DNA from 4 places in the Rossellomorea sp. QJM3NY_18 genome. Region 3 is predicted to be linked to each of the others. Evidence: riboswitches for the same ligand, from Rfam matches in the RefSeq annotation. Region 3 holds a riboswitch; each other region holds the start of a gene.
The links. A riboswitch is a leader RNA that binds a small molecule or an ion and turns the genes downstream of it on or off. The one in region 3 is predicted to bind S-adenosylmethionine.

Region 1 (2,199 bases), 2.1 Mb from region 3:
ATAACCACCTCTTTCGTTGATTTTACGAGTGAGGAAGAAATCGAGGCAGCTCTCACTCCCGAGACGAAGCTTCTCTACAGTGAAACGGTGACCAATCCATTTATGCGAGTAGAGGATATTTCAAGAATGGTAGCCCTTGCCGAAAAGCACAATCTGAAAACGATGATCGACAATACATTCGCCACTCCATTTCTGCGTCAGCCCTTCCTTGAAGGGGTCGATCTGGTCGCTCACAGCGCTACGAAGTATATCGGCGGGCATAGCGATATCACAGCGGGAGTCGTAGTCGGGAAAGAAGAGCTTGTGAATAAAGCAAGGGAGAAGGTCGTCAACATCGGTTCAAACTTAAGTCCATTTGAAGCCTGGCTCACATGCCGGGGGGCGAAAACATTGGCACTCCGGGTGGGGACCCAGGCTCAGAACGCGGGAAAACTTGCAGATGAACTGCGCACCAATGAGCAGGTGAAGAGGGTCTATTATCCAACAGATCTATCCGATAAAGGAAATGGAGCGATCGTCACCATCGAACTCGATGCCCGCTGCGATATCAGCACATTCTTCAAGTCCCTTGGATGGATCAAGATCATCCCGTCCCTGGCCGGAGTGGAAACAACGGTTTCTTATCCACTTGGGACATCTCATCGTGCCCTTCCGAAAGAAGCACAGGAAAAACTCGGCATCAACACCCATGTGGTGCGCATATCGTTAGGTATCGAGGATGGGGAAGATATCATTTCTCAATTTAACGAGGCGATTGAAGCTTCCGTTAAAAAATAAAAAATTCTGAAAATGGTCTTGACGTTGAGGCCGGTTACCCTTTATAATTCATCTCAACGCATGAATTTACACATTGACAATTAAATGCTCTTATCCAGAGAGGTGGAGGGACTAGGCCCGATGAAACCCGGCAACCTTCATGTACGCGTCAGGCGTCACATGAAAAGGTGCTAATTCCTGCAGGCGATCTGCCTGAAAGATAAGAGGAGGACCCTATTCAATTAGACCCTCTTCTTAGGAAGAGGGTTTTTTATTTTATCCTCTTCTGGCTTCTTAGGTGTTTCAGTCGCAATTCAGCAGCTGAGTTTCTTCAAGGATTCAGCAGCTGAACCCAACCAATTATCCACACCAATCCAAAACCAAAAAACTCTAGGAGGAATTACAAATGACAAAATCATTCGATTTCGACACACTGCTTCTTCACGGCGGCCAGGAGCCGGACCCAACCACAGGCTCTAGAGCGGTACCTATCTATCAAACGACATCATACGTGTTCGACAACAGTGACCATGCAGCGAAGCTATTCGCCCTTGAAGAACCGGGAAACATCTACACGCGGATCATGAATCCGACCGTTGATGTGCTGGAGAAGCGTCTTGCCCTTTTAGAAGGTGGAATCGGAGCCCTGGGTGTTTCATCCGGAATGGCCGCCATCTCCCTATCCATCCTAAATATCGCCGGTGCAGGGGATGAGATCGTGGCAGCCACCAATCTGTACGGTGGAACGTATAATTTATTCTCCACGACTCTTCCGAAATACGGAATCAAGGTTCATTTCGTCGATCCGACTGATCCGGAGAATTTCAGAAAAGCGATTACCCCGAAAACAAAAGCGGTATTCGCCGAGACGATCGGAAATCCGAGCCTGCACGTACTGGACATCGAGTCGGTGGCGAAAGTGGCTCATGACCATCATATCCCGCTTATCATCGATAACACATTTGCCACGCCATATGTGTGCAAGCCGATTGAGTGGGGAGCGGACATCGTCATCCACTCTGCCACGAAATGGATCGGCGGTCACGGTACGGCCATCGGTGGAGTCGTCATCGACGGGGGGAAGTTTGATTGGAATCATGAGAAGTTCCCTGGATTCACAGAAGAAGACAGAAGCTATAATGGACTTCGCTACGCACAGGATGTAGGAGCGGCCGCTTTCATCACAAAATTAAGGGTGCAGCTGCTTCGGGATCTCGGGGCATGCTTAAGTCCACAAAACGCATTTCTACTATTGCAGGGACTGGAAACCCTGCATCTCCGCATCGAACGTCACACGGAGAATGCCTTGAAGATTGCGGAACACTTAGATCAGCACAACGGGGTCGCCTGGGTTTCTTATCCGGGTCTGCCGCAGCATCCGTCCTACGCTCTTGCTCAGAAATATTTGAAAAATGGAGCAGGTTCCATCGTCGTCTTTGGAAT
Region 2 (2,199 bases), 2.0 Mb from region 3:
TCCCCCGCACCTTGTACCGCTGAAACACCTCTGATACGACGCTTTCCTCGGCGATGGATCCTTTGAACTGAATCTTGATGAGCTTCCCTTTTCTCGAGTCCACCAGATGCTGTGGCAGGTCGAATTGGAGAATCGTTTCGATGAACTGCTTCGTTAAAGGCTGTTTCGGTTCGGCAAACAGGTCATAAACGGGACCTTCCTCCACGATCTTCCCGTCCTGCATCACGGCCATCCGGTCGCAGATTTCCTTCACCACTTCCATTTCGTGGGTGATGAGCACGATCGTCAATCCCAGTTCCTTGTTGATCTTTTTCAACAGCCTCAAGATTGATTTGGTCGTATTCGGATCGAGGGCCGATGTCGCTTCATCACAAAGTAATACCGATGGGTTATTGGCAAGTGCCCTCGCAATCCCGACCCTCTGCTTCTGTCCCCCGCTGAGCTGAGCAGGGTACGCGTCGGCTTTGTCTGAAAGACCGACCATCTCCAGGAGCTCGACGACTCTCGGTTTGATTTTCGCTTTCGGTACATGCGCTGCTTTCAAAGCAAAGGCGAGATTATCAAACACCGTCTTCGACTTGATGAGGTGAAAGTGCTGGAAGATCATGCTCGTTTTCTGACGGGCAAGCCTTAGCTGCTTGGATGTGAGCTTCGTGAAGTCCTGTCCATCGATGATGATTTCCCCTGAATTCGGGGTTTCCAGTAGATTCAGGCAGCGGATGAGTGAGCTCTTCCCCGCTCCACTGTATCCGACGATCCCGAAAATCTCCCCCTTTTCAATGGTGACAGAGACGTTGTCGACACCGACCACCGTTTGCTTTTTCGTTTTGTACGTTTTTACCAGATTCCGAATCTCGATCAATGTGCACACCCCTTTTTTCTCCAATAAAAAATGCCTCTTTCAACTGAAAGAAGCATCGCCTGTTTATCTCGACTTATCTCTCAGAATGAAATCATTCTGCAGGAATTAGCACCGTTCCATTTCTGGAGGTTGCCGGACGTCATAGGGCCTGATCCCTCGGTCACTCTGGATAATTGAATGTATGTAATTTTCGAAAAATTTATCTTATAGAGGATAATACTGGGTATCGAAGGGGAAGTCAAGAGGTGATTTTGGTGGTTTTTTATGTAAGCGTTATCTTTGTTGTCCCGGCAACGAAAGATTTTTGTTTATATAAAAAAACGACCTCTCCCATCCAGGAAAGGTCAGGTTCTTCCACTAAGTCAACGAGTTTTCACCGAATCCCTCTCTATCAGCTCTGTTGTCAGCTTGTAATACGAATCGACCTCTTCCTTCAAGAGCATCTGAAAGATCAGGTGAACGGCAAGCGCACCCGCTTCATATTTCGGCTGCCTCATGGTTGTCAGTGGCGGGGACACGTATTCTGATAATTGGATGTCGTCAAAGCCAATGATGGAAATGTCCTCTGGAACAGAGATATTTTTTTCGTTCAGTGCCTGCAGGCCGCCGATGGCCATTTCATCATTCGCATAGAAAATACCCTGTGGGACATCCCGTTGAGCGATCAGCATTTTGGTCGCCTGATAGCCCCCTTCACGGGTGAAGCCCCCTGATACTTTCCATTTCGACTTATAGTCGATACCATGTTTGTCCAAAGCTTCCCGGAAACCCTGGAAACGAAGCTCGTTGTCATGGGAGTTATAAGGTCCGCTGATAAACGCGATGTCACGGCTCCCCCTCTCAATCAAGTGTTCAGTTGCCACGAAGGCTCCGTGAACATTATCGACTTCGATCTGGGTGACATAATCGCTTTTGATGCTCCGGTCGAGGACCACGATCGGAAAGCCTTCCCTTGCCGATTCCAGGATGGTCTCGTCATCGATATTATGGGCAAGGATGATGACGCCATCAACCCTTTTTTCTTTTAAAAATTTCACGGCGGTGGACTGTGCTCCCCCGATGGAACTGCAGGCGATCAAATCATACCCATTCGTCGAGGTCACATCCTGAACGCCCTTGATCAGTTCGGAATAGTAAGGTCCTGATAGATCGCTCAGAATCAAGGCGATGGTATTCGTGCTTGTCCGCTTCAAATCGGAAGCAAGCCCGTTTTTTTGATAATTCAATTGTTTGGCTGCCGCTAAAACTTTCTGTCGTGTTTCTTCACTGACTTTCTTACTGTTGTTCAATGCATAAGAAGCTGTCGAAACGGCGACTCCGGAAAGCTTAGCAACATC
Region 3 (2,199 bases):
ATGCCTGCTGATGGAACTGGCAATGTTCTCTTCAAATGGTCGTCATCCTTTGTTAATTCATGGCGTATGGACAGGACGTTGCTCCTCTCTAGTGCCACACTTCCGTACGGAGATGGAAACAATGAAAAATCAGCCCCGGCCATTCGCAATAATTTACCCAACCATAAAGAGTAGCTCACTCCATATATTGGAGATGCTGCAACAGCCCCGGCAAAGGCAGGATGAGCCATGATTGGCAATGAAATCTCAGGGTCCTCTCTCAATTCCTGCAGAACATCAAGACCGTATGAAAATACATTGAATAAAAGAGCGTCTGCCCCAAGCTCCCTGGCTTTTCTTGCTTTGTCCCGCAATTGCGAGGTTTTCCCTGACAGATTTACGGCATACAAGGTTCTCTTACCCGTTTCCTCAAATACGTCGTGCAGCACTTTTTTTCCTAATCTCACTCTTTCAAAAAAGGGGGTCAAGGAATTATCAAATAATATTTCATCATCTTTTACGACATTGACTCCGCCGAGGGCCTGAGCTCTTAACTGATTTTCAAGGAACGTGAGATCCCTGCCGATCACCCCTTTAAATATGCTCATTAACAACGGTCGACCATGAACACCTGTTAATTCCCTGATGCCCTCTACCCCAAAACGTGGACCGGGAAATGACTTTTTCAAGTCTTCTGAGAACTCCAGATCCAGTAATTTCACTTCACCATCGAGTGAAAGCTTACCGAATACTGTTGTAAGGATAGCCGGGATATCATTGGAAAAATTATGACTCGGATACCCAATCTTCACCTCCCCCCAGGAGCCTTTCTCCTCCCTCTCTTCCACTGAAACGACTTTTCCCTTGTATTTTCTCAATTGTTCCTGCTCCAGTAGCGGCAAGTCCGTCCATGACCCGACCGTGAGTCCCAAAGCAATCCCTTCTGCTTTTTTCTCGAATGAACCACTCTTTCCCTTTAGTTGATATGTTGCAATCACTTCACTCATTCGTATTACCTCCCTATGTAAAAACAATTTTCAACGGTTTGATTTCAGCAAGTTGCAAACAAAAAAAACCTCTTCCAGATAAGAAGAGGTTTATATTCGGCACTCTTTCTTATCTGTCAGCTTTATAGCTGCAAGAATTAGCACCGTGCTTAAATAAGTCGGTTGCCGGGCTTCATCGGGCTGGTCCCTCCGCCTGCTCTTGATAAGAATTTCATTCTATTAATTCAGTTGGATTATTGCACCAATTTCAACATATGTCAATCCCTTTTGTGAAATAATTCTAAACTTTCTATACGGGAAATCGCCTCTTTTATCCGTTCATTTGTAGTTAAAAGACCGACACGCACATACCCTTCTCCGTATTCACCAAAGCCTACACCAGGAGCAACGGCCACTTTGACTTTTTCAAGTAAATAGGTTGAGAACTCAACAGAAGTGAACCCTTCCGGCACCTTAAGCCAGGCAAAAAAGGAACCTTGCGGAGCTTTTACATCCCACCCTATTGCCTGGAGACCCGAGATCAGGAGTTGTCTTCGTTCTTCATATGTTGCAACCAGTTCCGTTACGCAATCCTGAGAACTCAGTATGGCCGTAGTGGCTGCTTCTTGAATCGCTCCGAACAGGCTTACGTAAAGGTGATCCTGGAGGAGGTTGATTGCTTCAATGACACTCTTATTCCCAACGGCAAAGCCGACTCTCCAGCCTGCCATATTATAGGTTTTCGATAATGTATATATCTCAATCCCGACATCCTTTGCACCTTCCGTCTCTAGAAAACTCACAGGCTTCTGTCCATCGAAACCGATCGCCCCATAAGCAAAGTCATGCACCACACAAATATCATGTTTTAACGCAAGTTCCACCGTGTCCTCAAAAAAGGATTTTGTGGCTGTCGCACCTGTTGGATTATTGGGGTAGTTGAGGAACATTAACTTTACCCTTTCCAATTCTTCACGGGAATGCACCCGATAGTCCGGGAGAAACCCATTTTCCTCTTTCAACGGCATCTTGATCATACTTGCTTCTGCCAATGCCACCCCCGATACATAATCCGGATAACCGGGATCAGGGACTAATACTCCGTCGCCGGGGTTCAATAAACATTGAGGGATTTCCACTAAACCCGCTTTTCCTCCGAAGAGAACCGCTACTTCGGTTTCTGGATCTATCTCCACACCGTATTCGCGGAAATAGAAGGCAGCGATTGCCTCTT
Region 4 (2,199 bases), 410 kb from region 3:
GAACCGCTTCTGAGGCTGTCTTGATCGGACTTATGGTCCCAAATTGATTATCAAAGTCAGAACCGAACGATTCATTTGGCTGAACGGTCCCATCCATTCCCACACAGTCTATCACAACATCAGCTCCACCTTTAGTTTCTTCATGCAGGAGCGACCCGATATCGCTATGATTTTGAAAGTTGAATATTTCTGCTTGGTTAGTACGTTTAGCATGCGCAAGTCTATGATCTACCTGGTCTACTGCGATGACTCTTTCGGCGCCTTTCAATTTAGCGAATTTCTGAGCCATCAATCCAATTGGGCCGCTACCTAATACAATGACCGTATCGCCTTTTTTTACACCACTGTTTTCTACGCTCCAGTAAGCAGTGGGTATTACATCGGAAAGGAAGAGAACACTTTCATCCTCCAGCTGACTTGAATCAGGGACTTTAAACGATGTGAAGTCTGCATACGGTACCCGCAGATACTCCGCCTGACCACCCGGGTATCCACCAAACATCTCAGTGAATCCGAAAAGACCGCCCACTTCTCCATGGGGATTGGACTCATCACATTGACTTTCCATTTGGTTCTCACAGAAAAAACATTTCCCACAGCCAATATTAAAAGGAATAACCACGCGATCCCCTTTTTTAAGGGTTTTCACTTCCGATCCCACCTCTTCGACAATACCCATTGGTTCATGTCCCACAACATAATCTTGTTGCGGTTTTATTCCTCCCTTGTATAAATGTAAATCTGAACCGCAAATTCCGCTTGCAGTAATCCTTACGATGATGTCAGTATTTACTTGAATTTCTGGATTCGCTACTTCTTTCACGACCATCTTTTCTTTTCCTTGGAACGTAACGCCCTTCACTCTCATCACTCCTGTAAATTTTGTAAGATTCTTCTATGTGTTTAAACTCTTTTTGAGTGAGCTAAACATCAAGTCGTCCCAATTTTGAAAAACTGAATAAAGCGATGAGGAAGTCTTATTAGAAAATCTTGTTTAAACAGTGTTCCATCAATTATTAATTGGATTTAATTACCACTATTTATTCAAGCGTCCGTACCGATGGGATTTTAAATAAATAAAAAATAAATTTAAAATTCTTACTTTTCATTGACAGTCTTCTATGTTTGGTATAAGTTATGGGAAAGTATTTTTTAAAAATTCATATTGTTTCTTATCAAGAGAGGTAGAGGGACTGGCCCGAAGACACCTCAGCAACCAGCCACAGTTACAGGTATGGTGCTAATTCCAGCAAGTTGATGTCAACTTGGACGATAAGAGGGAGAACGAACGTATAAAACCTTCTTATTTTCATAAGAAGGTTTTTTTGTTTTTCCCCTTTTCATTTTCTAGGGAAGAAAAGGAGAGAAGAATGTTGAAAAAACATATTGATACATTGCTTGTTCAGGCAGGCAATCGGAAGGATCCTGTTACTGGTGCCGTAAGCCTTCCCATTCATCTATCGACAGCATATGAACATAAAGGGATCGGTGAATCAACCGGTTATGATTATACGAGAACAGGTAATCCAACCAGGGCGACCCTTGAAGAAACATTGGCTCAATTGGAAGAGGGGCATAAAGGATTTGCATTCAGTTCGGGAATGGCTGCGATTCAGGCTATCCTGGGTTTATTCTCAAGTGGGGATGAATTGATTGTATCGAAGGATCTTTACGGAGGAAGCTACCGTTTATTTGTACAGTATGAAGCCCAATATAATATCAAATTTCATTTTGTAGATACAAGTGATGCTGACTCTATTAACGTACAAATTACGAAGCGGACGAAGGCTATATTTCTTGAAACACCAACCAACCCATTAATGAATGAAGCAAGTATTTCTGAGGTTGCCGGGATTTCAAAGGCGAATGGACTGCTCTTGGTCGTCGATAACACCTTCTATACACCTGTCCTCCAAAAACCGCTCAAAGAGGGTGCGGACCTGGTTATCCATAGCGCCACCAAATACTTAGGCGGCCATAATGACGTTCTGGCTGGAGTGGTTGTTGTAAACACAGAGGACTTAGCTGAAAGAATTTACACGATTCAAAATTCAATCGGTGCAGTGCTCTCACCATTTGATTGTTGGCTCTTAATACGAGGGATGAAAACCCTTAGCCTCAGAATGGCTCAGCATGAAAAAAATGCAGGGAGATTAGCCCAATATCTTGAAGGGCATGATTGTGTAACGGACGTCTTAT

Region 1: linked by a shared signal. The riboswitch ahead of AC0VXY_RS19630 (O-acetylhomoserine aminocarboxypropyltransferase/cysteine synthase family protein) and the one ahead of AC0VXY_RS08150 (2,3-diketo-5-methylthiopentyl-1-phosphate enolase) in region 3 are both predicted to bind S-adenosylmethionine.
Region 2: linked by a shared signal. The riboswitch ahead of AC0VXY_RS19985 (methionine ABC transporter ATP-binding protein) and the one ahead of AC0VXY_RS08150 (2,3-diketo-5-methylthiopentyl-1-phosphate enolase) in region 3 are both predicted to bind S-adenosylmethionine.
Region 4: linked by a shared signal. The riboswitch ahead of AC0VXY_RS10175 (methionine biosynthesis PLP-dependent protein) and the one ahead of AC0VXY_RS08150 (2,3-diketo-5-methylthiopentyl-1-phosphate enolase) in region 3 are both predicted to bind S-adenosylmethionine.

Annotation. Positions count from the first base shown of each region.
Region 1 covers NZ_CM149659.1:3,789,932-3,792,130, reverse strand. The annotation lists gene AC0VXY_RS19635 (trans-sulfuration enzyme family protein) at 1-777, shown strand, start outside; SAM riboswitch class I at 865-983, shown strand; gene AC0VXY_RS19630 (O-acetylhomoserine aminocarboxypropyltransferase/cysteine synthase family protein) at 1,163-2,199, shown strand, end outside.
Region 2 covers NZ_CM149659.1:3,866,199-3,868,397, forward strand. The annotation lists gene AC0VXY_RS19985 (methionine ABC transporter ATP-binding protein) at 1-862, opposite strand, end outside; SAM riboswitch class I at 933-1,038, opposite strand; gene AC0VXY_RS19990 (LacI family DNA-binding transcriptional regulator) at 1,225-2,199, opposite strand, start outside.
Region 3 covers NZ_CM149659.1:1,586,182-1,588,380, reverse strand. The annotation lists gene AC0VXY_RS08150 (2,3-diketo-5-methylthiopentyl-1-phosphate enolase) at 1-986, opposite strand, end outside; SAM riboswitch class I at 1,093-1,195, opposite strand; gene AC0VXY_RS08145 (aminotransferase class I/II-fold pyridoxal phosphate-dependent enzyme) at 1,244-2,199, opposite strand, start outside.
Region 4 covers NZ_CM149659.1:1,999,181-2,001,379, forward strand. The annotation lists gene AC0VXY_RS10170 (zinc-dependent alcohol dehydrogenase) at 1-862, opposite strand, end outside; SAM riboswitch class I at 1,170-1,279, shown strand; gene AC0VXY_RS10175 (methionine biosynthesis PLP-dependent protein) at 1,371-2,199, shown strand, end outside.